DNA from 2 places in the Streptomyces sp. NPDC002309 genome. Region 1 is predicted to be linked to the other one. Evidence: riboswitches for the same ligand, from Rfam matches in the RefSeq annotation. Region 1 holds a riboswitch; the other holds the start of a gene.
The links. A riboswitch is a leader RNA that binds a small molecule or an ion and turns the genes downstream of it on or off. The one in region 1 is predicted to bind cyclic di-AMP.
Positions count from the first base shown of each region.

Region 1 (8,077 bases):
CCCCTGGTCGTCCCGGCAGACCCACCAGGGCCTGGTGAAGTACGGGATCGAGGAGGCGTACGAACTCGTCGAGGCGATCGAGGCCGGTGACCGGGACGAGCTCCGGGAGGAGCTGGGCGACGTGCTCCTCCAGGTCGTCTTCCACGCCCGGATCGCGGAGGAGGACCCCGAGGCCCCGTTCTCCGTCGACGACGTCGCGGGCACCATCGTCGACAAGCTCGTCCACCGCCACCCGCACGTCTTCGGTGAGGAGAGCGCCGCCACCCCCGAGGAGGTCAAGGAGCACTGGCTGCGCACCAAGGCCGAGGAGAAGCGGCGGACCTCGGTGACCGAGGGCATCCCGCTGCACCAGCCCGGCCTGGCCCTCGCCGCGAAGCTCGCCTCCCGGGTGCGCACGGCGGGACTGGACGTGCCCCTGCCGGCGGGCGAGGGCGTCGGGTACGAGCTGCTGGCGCTGGCGGCACGGGCGGAGGCCGCCGGCACGGACCCGGAGGCGGCGCTGCGCGCGGCGGCCCGTGCCTACCGGGACGCGGTCCGTGCCGCGGAGGGGGCCGGCGCGTAGTCCCGTCGCCCGGACGGGGCCGGGCCGGTTCGAGGGCGTGTCGGCGCGGACGGCCGGACGCCCGGGCGGCGCGGGCGTCCGGCCCGGCGGATACCGTCGGGGGGGTGACCGACCCGCACCACCCCGACGCGCCCGCGCCCCGCTCGACGCCGGCGCCGGAACTCTTCACCTGGGAGTTCGCGACCGACCCCTATCCCGCCTACGCCTGGCTGCGCGAGCACGCCCCCGTGCACCGGACGAGGCTCCCCAGCGGGGTGGAGGCATGGCTGGTCACCCGGTACGCCGACGCCAAGCAGGCCCTCGCCGACCAGCGGCTGTCCAAGAACCCGGAGCACCACGCCGAGCCCGCGCACGCCAGGGGCAGGACCGGCATCCCCGGTGAGCGCAAGGCCGAGCTGATGACGCATCTGCTGAACATCGATCCGCCGGACCACACCAGGCTGCGGCGGCTCGTCTCGAAGGCGTTCACCCCGCGCCGCGTCGCCGAGTTCGCCCCGCGCGTGCAGGAGCTGACCGACGACCTCGTCGCCCGGTTCGCCCAGGAGGGCTCCGCCGACCTCATCCACGAGTTCGCCTTCCCGCTCCCCATCTACGCGATCTGCGACCTGCTCGGCGTCCCCCGCGAGGACCAGGACGACTTCCGGGACTGGGCGGGCATGATGATCCGCCACGGCGGAGGCCCCCGGGGCGGGGTCGCGCGCTCGGTGAAGATGATGCGGGGCTACCTCTCCGAGCTGATCCACCGCAAGCGCGAGTCCCTCCCCGCCGAACCCGACCCCTCCGAGGACCTCATCTCGGGCCTCATCCGCGCCTCCGACCACGGTGAGCACCTCACCGAGAACGAGGCGGCCGCGATGGCCTTCATCCTCCTGTTCGCCGGTTTCGAGACGACCGTCAACCTCATCGGCAACGGCACCCTCGCCCTGCTCACCCACCCCGGCCAACGCGCCCGTCTCCAGCAGTCCCTGGCGCGCGGTGAACAGGCCCTGCTGGAGACCGGCGTCGAGGAACTCCTGCGCTACGACGGGCCCGTGGAGCTCGCCACCTGGCGGTTCGCCACCCAGCCGCTCAGCATCGGCGGCCAGGACATCGCGCCGGGCGACCCCGTCCTCGTCGTGCTCGCCGCGGCGGACCGGGATCCGGAGCGGTTCGCCGACCCGGACACCCTCGACCTCGCCCGCCGCGACAACCAGCACCTCGGCTACGGCCACGGCCTCCACTACTGCCTCGGCGCGCCCCTGGCCCGCCTGGAGGGCCGGACCGCGCTCGCCTCCCTGCTGACCCGCCTGCCCGATCTGCGGCTCGCGGTGGACCCGGGTGAACTGAGGTGGCGCGGCGGGCTCATCATGCGAGGACTGCGGACGCTTCCGGTGGAGTTCACACCGGTGCGGGAGAAGTGACGCGCTTTCAACTATGTGATCTCCATGTGATCTGCGCGGCATGAACTTGTGACAAGTGATCGTCTGCCTATACGTTCAGCCATCAGCACGGCCTTTCGGTTTCACCGGCCGCGCAGTTCCCCGCTGTCACGCGAAAGGTCCCCGCATGCTCTCCGGGAACGGTCGTCACCGTCGCCCCCGTCAGGCGCCCGCACTCGTCGTCGCGGCCGGCGTGACCGGCTCCGCCATCGCCCTCCCCCTCCTCGCCGCCACCGGCGCGAGCGCGGCGAGCGGGACGACCTGGGACCGTGTCGCCGAGTGCGAGACCGGCGGCTCCTGGAGCGCCGACACGGGCAACGGCTCCTACGGCGGACTGCAACTCTCCCAGCGGGACTGGGAGGAGCACGGCGGGCTCACCTACGCCGCGAGCGCGGACCAGGCCAGCCGCTCGCAGCAGATCGCCGTCGCCGAGAAGGTCCTCGCGGACCAGGGCGTCGGCGCGTGGGCCACCTGCGGCCCGCGGGTGGGGCTGGACGCCGACTCCGAGTCGGCCACGGTCGACACGGGTGTGGCCGGTGACAAGTCCAGCACGCCGTCCCATCTGATATCTGGCGATTCAGGCGGTCTGTCCAACTCGCTTGGATTGTCCCACTCGTCCAGTGGTGCCCGTTCCGGTGGTTCTCAGGGCGCCGACGCATCCATGGACTCCGCCGGCTCGAAGAACTCCGCGAAGCCGAAAAAATTCGGCGAATCCACCCCGTCCGGTGGTGCCGGCTCCCCGGGTGCCGACGGCTCGGCATCGCCCGGCCCGGGCGAGTCCTCCGGTTTCGGCGAATCCCCCGAATCGGGCGAATCGCCCCTGAGTTCCTCGCCCTCCGGTGTGCCCTCGAGCACTCCGAGCGCATCGGACCTCACCGGCACGGGCCTTCTCGGCGGCGGCAAGCACCGGGGAGGCAGTGCGGACGAGGACGGTGAGCGCGCCGGCGGTTCCTCCGGGCGCCACGCCTCGCGGGACGGCGCCACGTCCCGAGCGGGCGCCGACGGCGCGTACCGGGTCCAGGACGGCGACACCCTCTGGGGCATCGCCGACTCCCTTGGCGTGCAGGGCGGATGGGCCGCGCTGTACGTCGTCAACCAGGACGCCCTCGGCGGCGACCCCGACCACATCGTCCCCGGTCAGTCGCTGGACGTCGGCGCGGAGTCGGCCGGCAAGTAGGGGAGAGCGGGGACGGGAAACGGCCTGGGGGCAGCGGGAGTTCACGTCACACTTCGAGTCGAATGTCCGATTTGGTGAAAGTGTGGGATGAGTCTCAGAAGCCCTGATCGTCTTTGAAATTCGGCCGATCGCCTGTCTACGGTCATGACCGCTCGTCACCACGAGCCCCGGCTGCCGCAACGCCGAGTCCTGCCAGCGGCCACCCGGGAACAGTCGTCGCGTCAAGCGCCGCAGGCAGGAGCGGGGGACCCAAGGTAAGTGCCGTGTCCGGCAGTTGAGGAGACTCAGCGCCGGGACCGGCTCGGGGTGAAGCCGCACCTCCCAGTGAGGTGCGGCCGGGCAACTCAACCGGCCCGAACCCGACAGCTCACCTCGCAGGCGTCGGTGAGGGGATCAACCATGCTGTTTTCCAGCAAGGGCAAGCATCGCGGTGCGTCCAGGACCGTTCGCGCCATCGCCGCCGTCGGTGTCACCGGCGCCGCCGCAGTCGCCGCCCCGCTGATCGCGGCCGGCAGCGCCTCCGCCGCCACGGCCTCCGAGTGGGACGCCGTCGCCCAGTGCGAGTCCGGTGGCAACTGGTCCATCAACACCGGCAACGGCTACCACGGCGGTCTGCAGTTCTCCGCCTCGACCTGGGCCGCGTACGGCGGCACGCAGTTCGCGGGCACGGCCGACCAGGCCTCGAAGGAGCAGCAGATCCAGATCGCCGAGAAGGTGCTCGCCGGTCAGGGCAAGGGTGCCTGGCCGCACTGCGGCACCGGCCTGTCGAACGCCGCCTACACCGGTGGCGGCTCCGCGGCCGGCGATTCGCAGAGCGACGGCACCGAGACGCGCGCCACCGAGGAGCAGCCGGCCTCGCGGTCCGCGGAGCGTCCGGCCGTCGAGGAGACGGTCACCACGCCGACCGGCGACAAGGTGAAGAAGGGTGACGGCGAGTACGAGGTCGTCGAGGGCGACACCCTCAGCACCATCGCCGCCCAGCACGACGTCAAGGGCGGCTGGGAGAAGCTCTTCCGGCTGAACAAGGACGTCGTCGAGAACGCCGACCTCATCTTCCCGGGTCAGCAGCTGCACCTGAAGTAGGACGGCGCCCCCGCTGCTCCGACTCGCGCGGCCTCCCTTCAGGAGGCCCCTGAGGCTCCCGTGAGGGTCACCCCCCGTCCCCACGGGCTCCCCGCCCCGGTGCGTCATCCCCCCGTACGCACCGGGGCGGGGCTTTTCGCGTCCCGCTCGCCCCGCGGCGCACCCCCGTCTTTGTTTCGTTCGGAAACAATTTACTCTCGGTTCCGTCCATCAGAGGGGTGACCGGCTGGCCGATCGCACGGAGCCGGTTAGGCTCGTCTCGCAGAGCCGCCGCGGTCCTGCTCCATCGCGTCACATCCACGAAGGAGATGCTCGTGCCGTCCATCGACGTCGTCGTAGCCCGGGAAATCCTGGACTCCCGAGGCAACCCCACGGTCGAGGTCGAGGTCGGCCTCGACGACGGCAGCACGGGTCGTGCCGCCGTTCCGTCCGGCGCTTCCACCGGCGCCTTCGAGGCCATCGAACTCCGCGACGGCGACCCCAACCGCTACCTCGGCAAGGGCGTCGAGAAGGCCGTCCTGGCCGTCATCGAGCAGATCGGCCCGGAGCTCGTCGGCTACGACGCCACCGAGCAGCGCCTGATCGACCAGGCGATGTTCGACCTGGACGCCACCGACAACAAGGGCTCCCTCGGCGCCAACGCCATCCTCGGCGTCTCGCTCGCCGTCGCCCACGCCGCCTCCGAGGCCAGCGACCTGCCGCTGTTCCGCTACCTGGGCGGCCCCAACGCGCACCTGCTGCCGGTGCCGATGATGAACATCCTGAACGGCGGCTCGCACGCCGACTCCAACGTGGACATCCAGGAGTTCATGATCGCCCCGATCGGCGCGGAGTCCTTCTCCGAGGCCCTGCGCTGGGGCACCGAGGTCTACCACACCCTCAAGAAGGTGCTGAAGGGCAAGGGCCTGTCCACCGGCCTCGGCGACGAGGGCGGCTTCGCCCCGAACCTCGGCTCCAACCGTGAGGCCCTCGACCTCATCCTGGAGGCGATCAAGGAGGCCGGCTACACCCCCGGCGAGCAGATCGCCCTGGCCCTCGACGTGGCCGCGTCCGAGTTCTACAAGGACGGCGTCTACACCTTCGAGGGCAAGGACCGCACGGCCGCCGAGATGACCGAGTACTACGCGGAGCTCGTCGCCGCGTACCCGCTCGTCTCCATCGAGGACCCGCTGTTCGAGGACGACTGGGAGGGCTGGAAGACCATCACCGACAAGCTCGGCGACAAGGTCCAGCTCGTCGGCGACGACCTGTTCGTCACCAACCCGGAGCGCCTGGCCCGCGGCATCGAGGAGGGCGCCGCCAACGCCCTGCTCGTCAAGGTCAACCAGATCGGCTCCCTGACCGAGACCCTGGACGCCGTCGAGCTGGCCCAGCGCAGCGGCTTCAAGTGCATGATGTCGCACCGCTCCGGTGAGACCGAGGACGTCACCATCGCCGACCTCGCCGTCGCCACCAACTGCGGCCAGATCAAGACCGGCGCCCCGGCCCGCTCCGAGCGCGTCGCCAAGTACAACCAGCTGCTGCGCATCGAGGAGATCCTCGACGACGCCGCGGTGTACGCCGGCCGCAGCGCCTTCCCCCGCTTCAAGGGCTGAGTGAAGCCCCTGTAGGAAGCGTCGTACGTACGTCCCCGCACCCGGTCCCGTACCGTGTGCGGGGACGTACGCGCGTGTGCAGCACGCAGACATGGGGAGGCGGGAGCCAGATGGCTGTGAAGGAACGGGACCGTTTCTCCACCGCGACCAGGCTCAGGCTGCTCGGGGAGCAGACCGCGGCCCGTGTCTACCGCTCCCAGACCCGCCGCCAGGCCCGGCGCTCCCGGCTGACCGGCCGCGCGGCGCTGCTCGCCCTCGTCGTCTGCTCCCTGGTCGTCGCGCTCGCCTATCCGATAAGGCAGTACGTCGCCCAGCGCGCCGAGATCGCCGACCTGCGGGAGCAGAAGCGGCAGGCCGAGGCGCGGGTCGAGGAACTGCGCGACCTCAAGGCCCGCTGGCAGGACGACGCGTACGCGGAGCAGCAGATCCGCCGGCGGCTGCACCACGTGATGCCGGGCGAGACGGGCTACGTCGTGATCGACCCGGACGCGGCCCGGCAGTCCCGCACCGACCAGGGCTCGGCCGACCGCCCCTGGTACGCGAACGTCTGGGACGGGGTCGACAAGTCGGACGCCGCCCACCGATGAGCCGGACGCCCGCGCCCGGTGAACGTACAGAGAGACAGGTATGGAAACGCCCCCGCCGCCCACCCCGCGCACCGAGCCCACCGACGCCGACGTGGAGGCCTTCAAGCAGCAGCTCGGGCGGCCACCGCGCGGACTGCGCGCGATCGCGCACCGGTGCCCGTGCGGTCAGCCGGACGTCGTGGAGACGGCCCCCCGGCTGCCCGACGGCACGCCCTTCCCCACGCTGTACTACCTGACGTGTCCGCGGGCCTCGTCGGCCATCGGCACTCTGGAGGCCGAGGGCGTGATGAAGGAGATGACGGCCCGGCTGGAGACCGACCCGGAGCTGGCCGCCGCGTACCGCGCCGCCCACGAGGACTATGTCCGGCGCCGGGACGAGATCGAGGTACTGAAGGACTTCCCGAGCGCAGGCGGCATGCCGGACCGGGTGAAGTGCCTGCATGTGCTCGTCGCGCACAGTCTGGCCGCGGGGCCGGGCGTCAACCCGCTGGGTGACGAGGCGCTGGCGATGCTGCCGGAGTGGTGGCGCAAGGGCGCGTGCGTGACCTCGGCCAACGAGGAGGACGGCACGTGACGCGCGTCGCCGCCGTCGACTGCGGTACGAACTCCATCCGGCTCCTCGTCGCCGACGTGGATCCGGCCACCGGCGAACTGGCCGAACTGGACCGCCGGATGACCATCGTGCGGCTCGGTCAGGGCGTCGACCGCACCGGGCGGCTGGCCCCCGAGGCGCTGGAGCGGACCTTCGCGGCCTGCCGTGACTACGCCGGGATCATCAAGGAGCACGGGGCCGAGCGGGTCCGTTTCGTCGCCACCTCCGCCTCCCGGGACGCGGAGAACCGGGACGAGTTCGTGCGCGGTGTGGTGGACATCCTCGGCGTCGAGCCCGAGGTCGTCACCGGGGACCAGGAGGCCGAGTTCTCCTTCGTCGGCGCGACCAGGGAACTGGCGGGGCGCGCGGAGGTGCACCGGCCCTACCTCGTGGTGGACATCGGCGGCGGCTCGACCGAGTTCGTCGTCGGCGAGGACCACGTCCGCGCGGCCCGCTCGGTCGACGTGGGCTGCGTCCGGATGACCGAGCGCCATCTGGTCATGGGCGGTGCGGTGTCCGACCCGCCGTCCGAGGAGCAGATCGCGGCGATGCGGGCGGACATCGAGGCCGCCCTCGACCTGGCCGAGGAGACGGTGCCGCTGCGCGAGGCCAGGACGCTGGTGGGGCTCGCGGGCTCGGTCACCACGGTCTCGGCGATCGCCCAGGACCTGCCCGAGTACGACTCGGCCCGCATCCACCACTCCAGGATCGGCCGGGACCGGGTCCGCGAGATCACCGAGTGGCTGCTGCACTCCACCCACGCCGAGCGCGCGGCCGTCGCCTCGATGCATCCCGGGCGGGTCGACGTGATCGCCGCGGGAGCCCTGGTGCTGCTTTCGATCATGGACCGGATCGGCGCCGACGAGGTGGTCGTCAGCGAGCACGACATCCTCGACGGCATCGCCTTCCACGCGGCGGGCGACCTGCCGGCGTAGCGCGAGCACGGCACGGGACGGCCCCGGTCCCTCGTGGGTGAGGTACCGGGGCCGTTCGCGCGGCCCGCGCGGGCCGTCCGTCAGTTGCACAGGAGCACGATGACTCCGGTGCACTCCTCGTCACCGCC
Region 1 covers NZ_JBSFCI010000040.1:18,459-26,535, forward strand. Annotated here, with positions in the region: gene ACWCPM_RS28065 (nucleoside triphosphate pyrophosphohydrolase) at 1-562, shown strand, start outside; gene ACWCPM_RS28070 (cytochrome P450 family protein) at 667-1,962, shown strand; gene ACWCPM_RS28075 (transglycosylase family protein) at 2,108-3,157, shown strand; cyclic di-AMP (ydaO/yuaA leader) riboswitch at 3,374-3,553, shown strand; gene ACWCPM_RS28080 (transglycosylase family protein) at 3,557-4,240, shown strand; gene eno (phosphopyruvate hydratase) at 4,555-5,835, shown strand; gene ACWCPM_RS28090 (FtsB family cell division protein) at 5,946-6,422, shown strand; gene ACWCPM_RS28095 (DUF501 domain-containing protein) at 6,463-6,996, shown strand; gene ACWCPM_RS28100 (Ppx/GppA phosphatase family protein) at 6,993-7,949, shown strand.

Region 2 (8,077 bases), on a different contig from region 1:
TGGGCGGTGGTGAAGACGCCGGTGGGGACGCGGTCGTGGACGGCGATGCCGAGGGCGCGGAGCTGGTCGGCCTTGTCGGGGTTGTTCGACAGCAGGTCGAGGTCCGACACGGACAGGGCGCGGAGCATCTGGGCCGCCGCCGTGTAGTCGCGGGCGTCCTCCGGGAGGCCGAGCGCGGTGTTCGCCTCGTACGTGTCGAGGCCCTGGTCCTGGAGGGCGTACGCGTCCAGCTTGTTGTAGAGGCCGATGCCGCGGCCCTCCTGACGGAGGTACAGCAGCACGCCGCCGCGGGCCGCGATCCGCTCGACGGCCTCGCGCAGCTGGGGGCCGCAGTCGCAGCGGGCCGAGCCGAAGACGTCTCCGGTGAGGCATTCGGAGTGCAGGCGCACCAAGGGGCGGGGGCCGGGTTCGCCGAGGACGACGGCCACGTGTTCCCGGCCGTCGGTCAGCCCGTGGAAGGTGACCAGGTCGGCGTCGACGCTGTAGCCGTCGTGGAAGCGCAACGGCACCCGGACGCGGGCGCGCGGCGTAGCGGCGGGGAAGTCGGGCATGCGGGCCTCCGAGGTCGGGTTGTTTCAGATTTGAAGCAGCCTGATGGAAGGTGACCCTAGCCCATGCTTTAAAGTTGAATCAAACGGTTCGGGAAAGCTCAGGAGCACGCCGACGAGCGGCGCCGCCACGGCATGTCCCCGGACGCGCCGTCCGCGTCCTCGCCCTGCAATGCCCGCGCGACCCCCGTGAAGATCTCCTCCAGCTGCCCCACCTGCTGAGGGGTCAGATGGTCGAAGAGTGTCGCGCGCACCGTCTCCACATGTCCCGGCGCCAGCCGTTCCACCGTGCTCACCCCCTCCTCGGTGAGCGCGGCGACGCTCCCGCGCTTGTCCCGGGAGCACTCTTCACGGCGTACCAGCCCGTCCTTCTCCAGTCGGGTGACGGCGTACGTCAGCCGACTGCGCGTGATCTTCAGCCGCTCCGCGAGTTCGGTCATGCGCAGTCGGCGTTCCGGGGTCTCGGAGAGATTGGCGAGGATGGAGTAGTACATGTGCGGCATGCCGGCCTCCTGCTGGAGCTGCCGGTCGAGCGCGTCCTCCAGGAGATGGGAGGCCCCCATGTACGCGCGCCAGGCGCGCTGCTCCTGTGGGGTGAGCCAGGGAGTCGTCATGCTGTCAGTGTAGTTTTGCTTAAAACTTGAACCAAGTAGCCGGGGGTCGGCGAGCCGCCGGTCCCGACCTCCGAGGTGGAGTGCGCCCCATGCCCTACCCCTACGTCCTCCTGTCCGCCGCCGTCTCCCTCGACGGCTACCTGGACGACGCCGGTCCCGACCGCCTCCTCCTCTCCAGCCCCGCCGACTTCGACCGCGTCGACGAGGTGCGGGCCTCCGTGGACGCGATCCTCGTCGGCGCAGGCACCCTCCGCGCCGACAACCCCCGCCTGCTGGTCAACTCGCCGCAGCGGCGGGCGGCCCGGACGGCCGCGGGAGAGCCGGAGTACCCCCTCAAGGTCACGGTCAGCGGCACGGGTGACCTCGACCCGGCCGCCAACTTCTGGCACACCGGCGGTGAGAAGGTGGTGTACACGACGGCGAAGGGCGCCCTGCGTCTCGACGAGAACCCCGTGGCCGCGGACGTGGTCGCGCTCGGGGACGCCCTCGACTGGCGTGCGCTACTGGCGCACCTGCACGACGTACGGGGAGTCCGCCGGCTGATGGTCGAGGGCGGCGGCACCGTCCACACCCAGCTCCTCCTGGAGGGCCTCGCCGACGAGGTCCAGCTCGTCCTCGCCCCGCTCTTCGTCGGCGACCCCGCCGCCCCCCGCCTCTTCGGTCCCGGCCGCTACCGGTCCGGCCGCCTGCGCCTGGTCGAGACCCGGCGGATCGAGGACGTCGTCCTCATGCGCTACGAGCCCACCGTGCCCGGCACCGGCACCCTCGCCGTGGCCGCCGACCGCCGTTGGCTGGCCCTCGCCTGCGAGCTGGCGGCGCTGTGCCCGCCCTCGGAGACGGCGTTCAGCGTCGGTGCGGTCGTCGTGGCGCGGGACGGCACCGAACTCGCGCGGGGTCACTCCCGGGAGGCCGGCGACCCGGTCGTCCACGCGGAGGAGGCGGCGCTCGCGAAGATCGACCCGGCCGATCCCCGGCTGCCCGGCGCCACCGTCTACACCAGCCTGGAACCCTGCACCCGCCGCGCCTCCCGCCCCCGGCCCTGTGCGGGGCTGATCCTCGACGCCCGGGTGGGGCGCGTGGTGACGGCCTGGCGGGAGCCGGACACGTTCGTGGCGGGCGCGGACGGGAGCGGGATGCTGGCGGGGGCCGGCGTCGAGGTGGTCGTGCTCCCGGAGCAGGAGGAGGCGGCGAGGCAGCCCAATCGGCATCTGGTGGGGTGAGCCTCACAGGAGGCGCGCGTGGCCGGCGCGGGAAGGCCAGGTCCGGGCGGCGGGGGCGGGTCGGTCCTGGCCGGCGCCTGTCACCGGTCGGGGAGGGCCGGGTCGCGGTCACCGGTCGGGGAGGGCCGGGTCGCGGTCACCGGTCGGGGAGGGCCGAGGTCGCGGTCCACCGGGGAGAGGCCGGTGACCGCGACGTCGGTACGGGTCACGGAAGGCCTCGGCGTCGCCGAGAGCGGAGGCGGGAGAAACCCTGGCGCGGAACGTCGCGCGCATGGCGTACACTGGTCTTAACGACGCGGGGTGGAGCAGCTCGGTAGCTCGCTGGGCTCATAACCCAGAGGTCGCAGGTTCAAATCCTGTCCCCGCTACTGAAGGCCCGGGGCCGGAATCCAGATCGTGGATTCCGGCCCCGAGTCGTTTCCGGGCATCCCCCGCGGGCCCGCGTCCGTCATCCGGTCGGCCCGTCCGGCTGGTCCCGCCCGCGTACTCCAGGAACTCTGGACGGGTGCGGTGACCTGAGTAACGGGAGACGACAGTGCGGCCTGCGGAGGCGGACGGAGAGCGGCCGAACCCCGGTCCCGGCGACCGGACTCCCCGCGACCCGGCCTCCGAAGCCGCCCGTGGCCGTCGGCGCGACACCCCCACCGACGCCCCCACCTTCGCGCGACCGGTGCCGCCCGAGCCGCCCGTCCCGCCCCCGGAGGAACGGCGGATCTCCCGTGCCCGCGCCTTCGTCCGCGTCCTGCCCGCCCTGCTGCTCGTCGTCGGTGGCTGCTACGACTACTTCACGCCCCGCGGCTTCACCGGAGCCCCCCTCTTCACGGCCGCCCCGCTGGTCGCCGCTCCGCTCCTCTCCCGCCGCGCCACGATCCTGACCGGCGTCGGAGCCGTCGCCATGGTCCTGGGGCTGCAGAGCTGGTACGGCACCCTGATGGAGGTCGAACCGTTCACCGAGCTGATCACCGTGGCCACGGTCGCCGGACTCGCCGTGGTGGTCAACGTGCTCGTCCGGCGCAGTCACGCCCGCCTCGACTCGGCCTGGGAGATCGCCGAGGCCGCCCAACTGGCGGTGGTGCCGGAGCCGATGGAGCGGATCGGCGGGTTCGAGATCGCCGCGCGCTACCAGGCCGCTCAGGCGGACGCCTTCATCGGCGGTGACCTCTACGCGGTGCAGGACAGCCGGTACGGACTGCGACTGGTGGTGGGGGACGTGCGGGGCAAGGGCATGGGAGCGGTCGCGGCGGTCGCGGTGGTCATCGGGGCGTTCCGGGAGGCCGCCGAGCAGGAGCCGACGCTGGAGGCGGTCGCGGGGCGGCTGGAGAGGGCGCTGGCCCGCGAGGACACCCGCCGGGGCGGGATCGATGCCGTCGAGGGGTTCACCACCGCCGTGCTCGCCGAGATCCCGCACGACGACGGCGTCGTACGGATCCTCAACCGGGGCCATCCGCCGCCGCTGATGCTGTACGCCGACGGCACCGTGCGCCCTCTGCCCGCCCGCGACCCGGCACTGCCGCTGGGGATGGGTGAGTTGGGCTCGTGGCCGGCCTGTGCGGAGGAGACCCCGTTCCCGGGCGGGGCGACGCTGCTGCTGTACACCGACGGCCTGACCGAGGCGCGCGACGCGCGGGGCGTCTTCTACGATCCGGTGGCCCGGCTGGCCGGCCGGACCTTCCGCGGCCCCGGCAGCCTCCTGAGCGCGGTGACCGAAGAGGTGCACCGGCACTGCGGTGGGGGCACCACCGACGACATGGCGCTGCTCGCGGTCCGGCGGCCCGACGGCGAGTGTCACCCGGGGTGATCGGGCGGGAGCCCTCCGCATAACAACTGATACACCGTCAGATGTGGAGATCGCTCCGGGTGGCGGTCAACTCGCCCGATTTTCGCCGCTCATGAACCCGTACGTCCCGACAGAAAGCGTTAATGATCAAGTGGAACAGCTTGGAAATCATGCCCCGGTTCTATTAACGTCCGATAACGCAGCGCGGTCGTCCCAGCCGTCACAAGAGGCGGCTCCGTGCGCACGCGCCGAATCCCGCGCGAGGCCCTCACCGGCCGCACAAGGGAACCGGGGAACCATCACATTGGGGTGAATCGGGTGTATGCCGCCGTAGCGGTACGGCTGGTATACGCGCGTAGGAGACCTTCCTGCTCCGAACCCGTCAGCTAACCCGGTAGGCGAGAAGGAAGGAAAGGAGTACGCCCACGTGGCGTCCAATCGGCCTGCCCCACAGGCCCCGTTCGTGCCGGAACAGCGCACCGCCGACGGCACCGACACATTCGTCTACGGCGCGCCGCGCACCGACGAGGGCCCGTGGGAGGAGTGGAATCCCAGCGCGGAGACCCTCCGTCCCGTGCGCGGCCGGCACCGTGTCGGCAAGCAGCGCGGCGGCGGGCTCGCCCGCAGCTCCACCGTCCTCGGCGTCGGTGTCATAGCGGCGGTCGGCGCGGGCGGCATGGCGAGCGCGAACACCGGCAAGCCGCCGGTGTCGATCTCGATGCCCGACCTTCCCAACGTCGGCTCGCTGATCTCCGACGACAGCGCCGACTCCGCCGGCACCAAGACCGCGACCGCCCCCCTCAGCAGCCTCGCCACGGCCACCGTGGACACCGCTGAGGGCACCACCGACGCCGGTGAGACGCTGCGCGCCCGCATCATCGCGCAGGCCGAGCAGCAGCAGGAGCAGGTCGAGAGCAAGGCCGTCGCCGAGGCCGTGGCCGCCGCCGAGAAGGCCGCCGCCGATGCCGCCGCCAAGGCGGAGGAGGAGGCCAAGGAGAAGGCCGCCGCCGCCAAGGCGAAGGCCGAGGAGGAGGCCCGTCAGAAGGCCGAGGCCGAGCGGCTCGCCGCGCTGGCAAAGCAGTTCACGCTGCCGACCTCCTCGTACACCCTCACCTCCACCTTCGGTCAGGCCGGCGCCCTGTGGTCCTCCGGCTACCACACCGGACTCGACTTCGCCGCGCCGACCGGCACCCCGCTCAAGGCCGTCCACAGCGGCACCATCACCGAGGCCGGCTGGAACGGCTCGTACGGCTACAAGACCGTGCTGACCCTCGACGACGGCACCGAGATCTGGTACGCCCACCAGTCGTCGATCGGCGTCAGCGTCGGCCAGAAGGTCGCCACCGGCGATGTGATCGGCCGCGTGGGCGCCACGGGCAACGTGACCGGCGCGCACCTGCACATGGAGGTGCACACCGGGGGCGGTGGCATCGACCCGCTGGCCTGGCTGCAGAGCAAGGGCCTCAACCCCTGAGAATCCCGGCACGGGTCTCTCGCGAACCCCGGCGGTCCTGACGGCAACCCCCCGACGTCAGGACTGCCGGTTTTCGCTTGTCCGGACCCGTTTCGCGCCCTGCTCGTGCTACGACCGGTACGGGTTGTACGCCGGGTAGGGCGCCGCGGGCCCGTACACCGGCGCCCAGCCGTGGACCGGCGGCATCGGCACGGGCATCGGCGGCGCGGTCGCCCGCGCCGCGTACTCCAGGGCCGGGCCGGCGATCTCCCGGCGGTTCCACAGCTCCTGGAGCAACTCGCGTTCCCGTACGACGAAGTCCGCGCGGGCCCGGCCCAGACGGCCCCGGCGCCGGAGGAAGGCCAGGGACGTGGCGTAGGCCTCGTACCGCGCGACCGCGCGGGCCGCAGGCTTGCCGAGATGGTGCCCGGCGTACTGGCGGGCCAGTCGGCGCGCCCGCATCGAGCCGAGGGCGAACGGCTGCGGCGGTGAGAGCCAGCCGGCCACGACATAGGCCGGGAGTTCCTCGCGCACGGTCCGCAGTTCGCGCTGCCGCGTCCAGATCACCAGCCAGGTCAGCAAACCGAACGCGGGGACCATGAAGCCGCCGTACACCGCGAAGAATCCGTAGTCGCCGAAGGTCGCCGAGCCGTTCCAGAAGGCGTGCATGCCCATCGCGAGCAGCAGCCCGGCCGGGGGCAGCAGGACGCGGCGCAGCCGCTGGCGCTCCCCGGCGAGCGCGGCGATGCCGAAGCCGATGCCGGTGAGCACGGTGAACAGGGGGTGTGCGAACGGGGACATGATGACCCGCACGAAGAAGGTCGCGGCCGTCACGGAGGAGATCCCGCTGTCGCCGGCCAGCTGGTCGGTGCCGAAGGCGGTGCCCAGGTAGAGGATGTTCTCGGTGAAGGCGAAGCCGGTGGCGGTGACGCCGGCTATGACGACGCCGTCGAGGATTCCGGTGAAGTGCCTGCGCCGGAACAGGAAGAGCAGCAGGATCGCGGCCGCCTTCGCGGACTCCTCGACGACCGGGGCCACGAGCGTGGCGCCCCAGGTGTCCGCGCTGGTCGGATCGGCGGTGGCGGTCGCTATCCACCGGGTCGCGAAGCTGTTCGCGATGATGGCTATCAGCGCGGCCGCGCAGGCGCCCCATGAGAAGGCGAACAGCAGGTTCCGCCAGGGGCCGGGCTCGACCCGGTCCAGCCAGCGGAAGGCGGCTATCAGCAGCGGCACGGGCAGGACCGCGAGGCCGAGACCGACCAGGAAGCCCTGGGTGCCGGTCTGTTCGCGGACCAGAGCGAGGATCACCAGGCCCGACAGGGCGAGCAGGGTGATCAGCGCGCCGTACCGCACCCACCGCTTGTGCCACCAGTGCGCGTGCCGCAGGGTGCCGCCGGCGGGGATGCCGGGGTTCGTCGGGTACGGGGAACTGATCGCCACGGCATCGACCCTAACGAGCGGAGAGGCGAACGAGGGAGGGATTTACCGCTGACCTGTGGGTGCCGCGCGGCGGAAGAGCAGGTCGTTCACGACATGACCCTTCTCCAGCCCCTGCCCCTCGAAACGGGTACGGGGGCGGAAGTCGGGGCGTGGCGCGAAACCGCCGCCGGGCCGGGTGTTCGCGAAGCCGGAGTGCGCGGTGAGCACCTCCAGCATCACCTCGGCGTACGGCTCCCAGTCCGTCGCGCAGTGCACGAGCGCGCCCGGCTTCAGGCGGGTCGCGGCGAGAGTGAGGAAGTCCGGCTGGATCAGACGCCGCTTGTGGTGCCGCTTCTTCGGCCAGGGGTCCGGGAAGAAGACGCGCAGCCCGTCGAGGGAGTCCGGGGCGATCATCTCGCGCAGCAGGATGATCGCGTCGCCGTTGGCCACCCGGACGTTGCCGATGCCGCTCTGGTCGGCGAGGTTGAGCAGATTGCCCTGGCCGGGGGTGTGGACGTCCACGGCGAGGATGTTGGTGTCCGGGTCGGCGGCGGCCATCCGGGCGGTGGCCTCGCCCATGCCGAAGCCGATCTCCAGCACGACGGGGTTGTCGTTGCCGAACAGGTCGGCGAGGTGGAGGACCCTCGAGCCGTCGATGTCCAGCCCCCACTGGTGCCACAGCCGCTGCAGCGCGTCCGCCTGCCCCGAGGTCACCCGGCTCCGGCGCGGCTGGAAACTTCGGATCCGCCGCTCGAAGTGCGAGCCGGCGGGGTCCGCCTGGGGGCCGTCGGGAAAACGCGGCTCACCCTGGACCCGCACCCGCGGGGCGAGGGCGGCGGGTGCGGGGTGAAGGGCTTCGGGGGTGTTCGGCGAGTCAGACACAGTGGGGTCGATTTTACGGGGTCCGGGGTGGGTGGGTTCGTGATGCTCATGACGCTCGTGACGCGCGTGACACCCCTTGCGCTTGTGGTGCGAGCGTGGCTGGGGCGCCATGGGTGACGCGGCGCGGCGGTGTGAGCGTGGTTGGGGTGTGGGGCGGGGCGGCG
Region 2 covers NZ_JBSFCI010000003.1:15,129-23,205, reverse strand. Annotated here, with positions in the region: gene ACWCPM_RS03135 (GTP cyclohydrolase II) at 1-551, opposite strand, end outside; gene ACWCPM_RS03130 (MarR family winged helix-turn-helix transcriptional regulator) at 650-1,162, opposite strand; gene ACWCPM_RS03125 (dihydrofolate reductase family protein) at 1,252-2,382, shown strand; gene ACWCPM_RS03120 (hypothetical protein) at 2,463-2,591, opposite strand; tRNA gene ACWCPM_RS03115 (tRNA-Met) at 2,677-2,750, shown strand; gene ACWCPM_RS03110 (PP2C family protein-serine/threonine phosphatase) at 2,918-4,180, shown strand; cyclic di-AMP (ydaO/yuaA leader) riboswitch at 4,396-4,575, shown strand; gene ACWCPM_RS03105 (M23 family metallopeptidase) at 4,587-5,633, shown strand; gene ACWCPM_RS03100 (PrsW family intramembrane metalloprotease) at 5,742-7,052, opposite strand; gene trmB (tRNA (guanosine(46)-N7)-methyltransferase TrmB) at 7,095-7,913, opposite strand.
Region 2: it holds a riboswitch for cyclic di-AMP, as region 1 does, so the genes downstream of both, ACWCPM_RS03105 (M23 family metallopeptidase) here and ACWCPM_RS28080 (transglycosylase family protein) in region 1, are expected to answer to the same signal.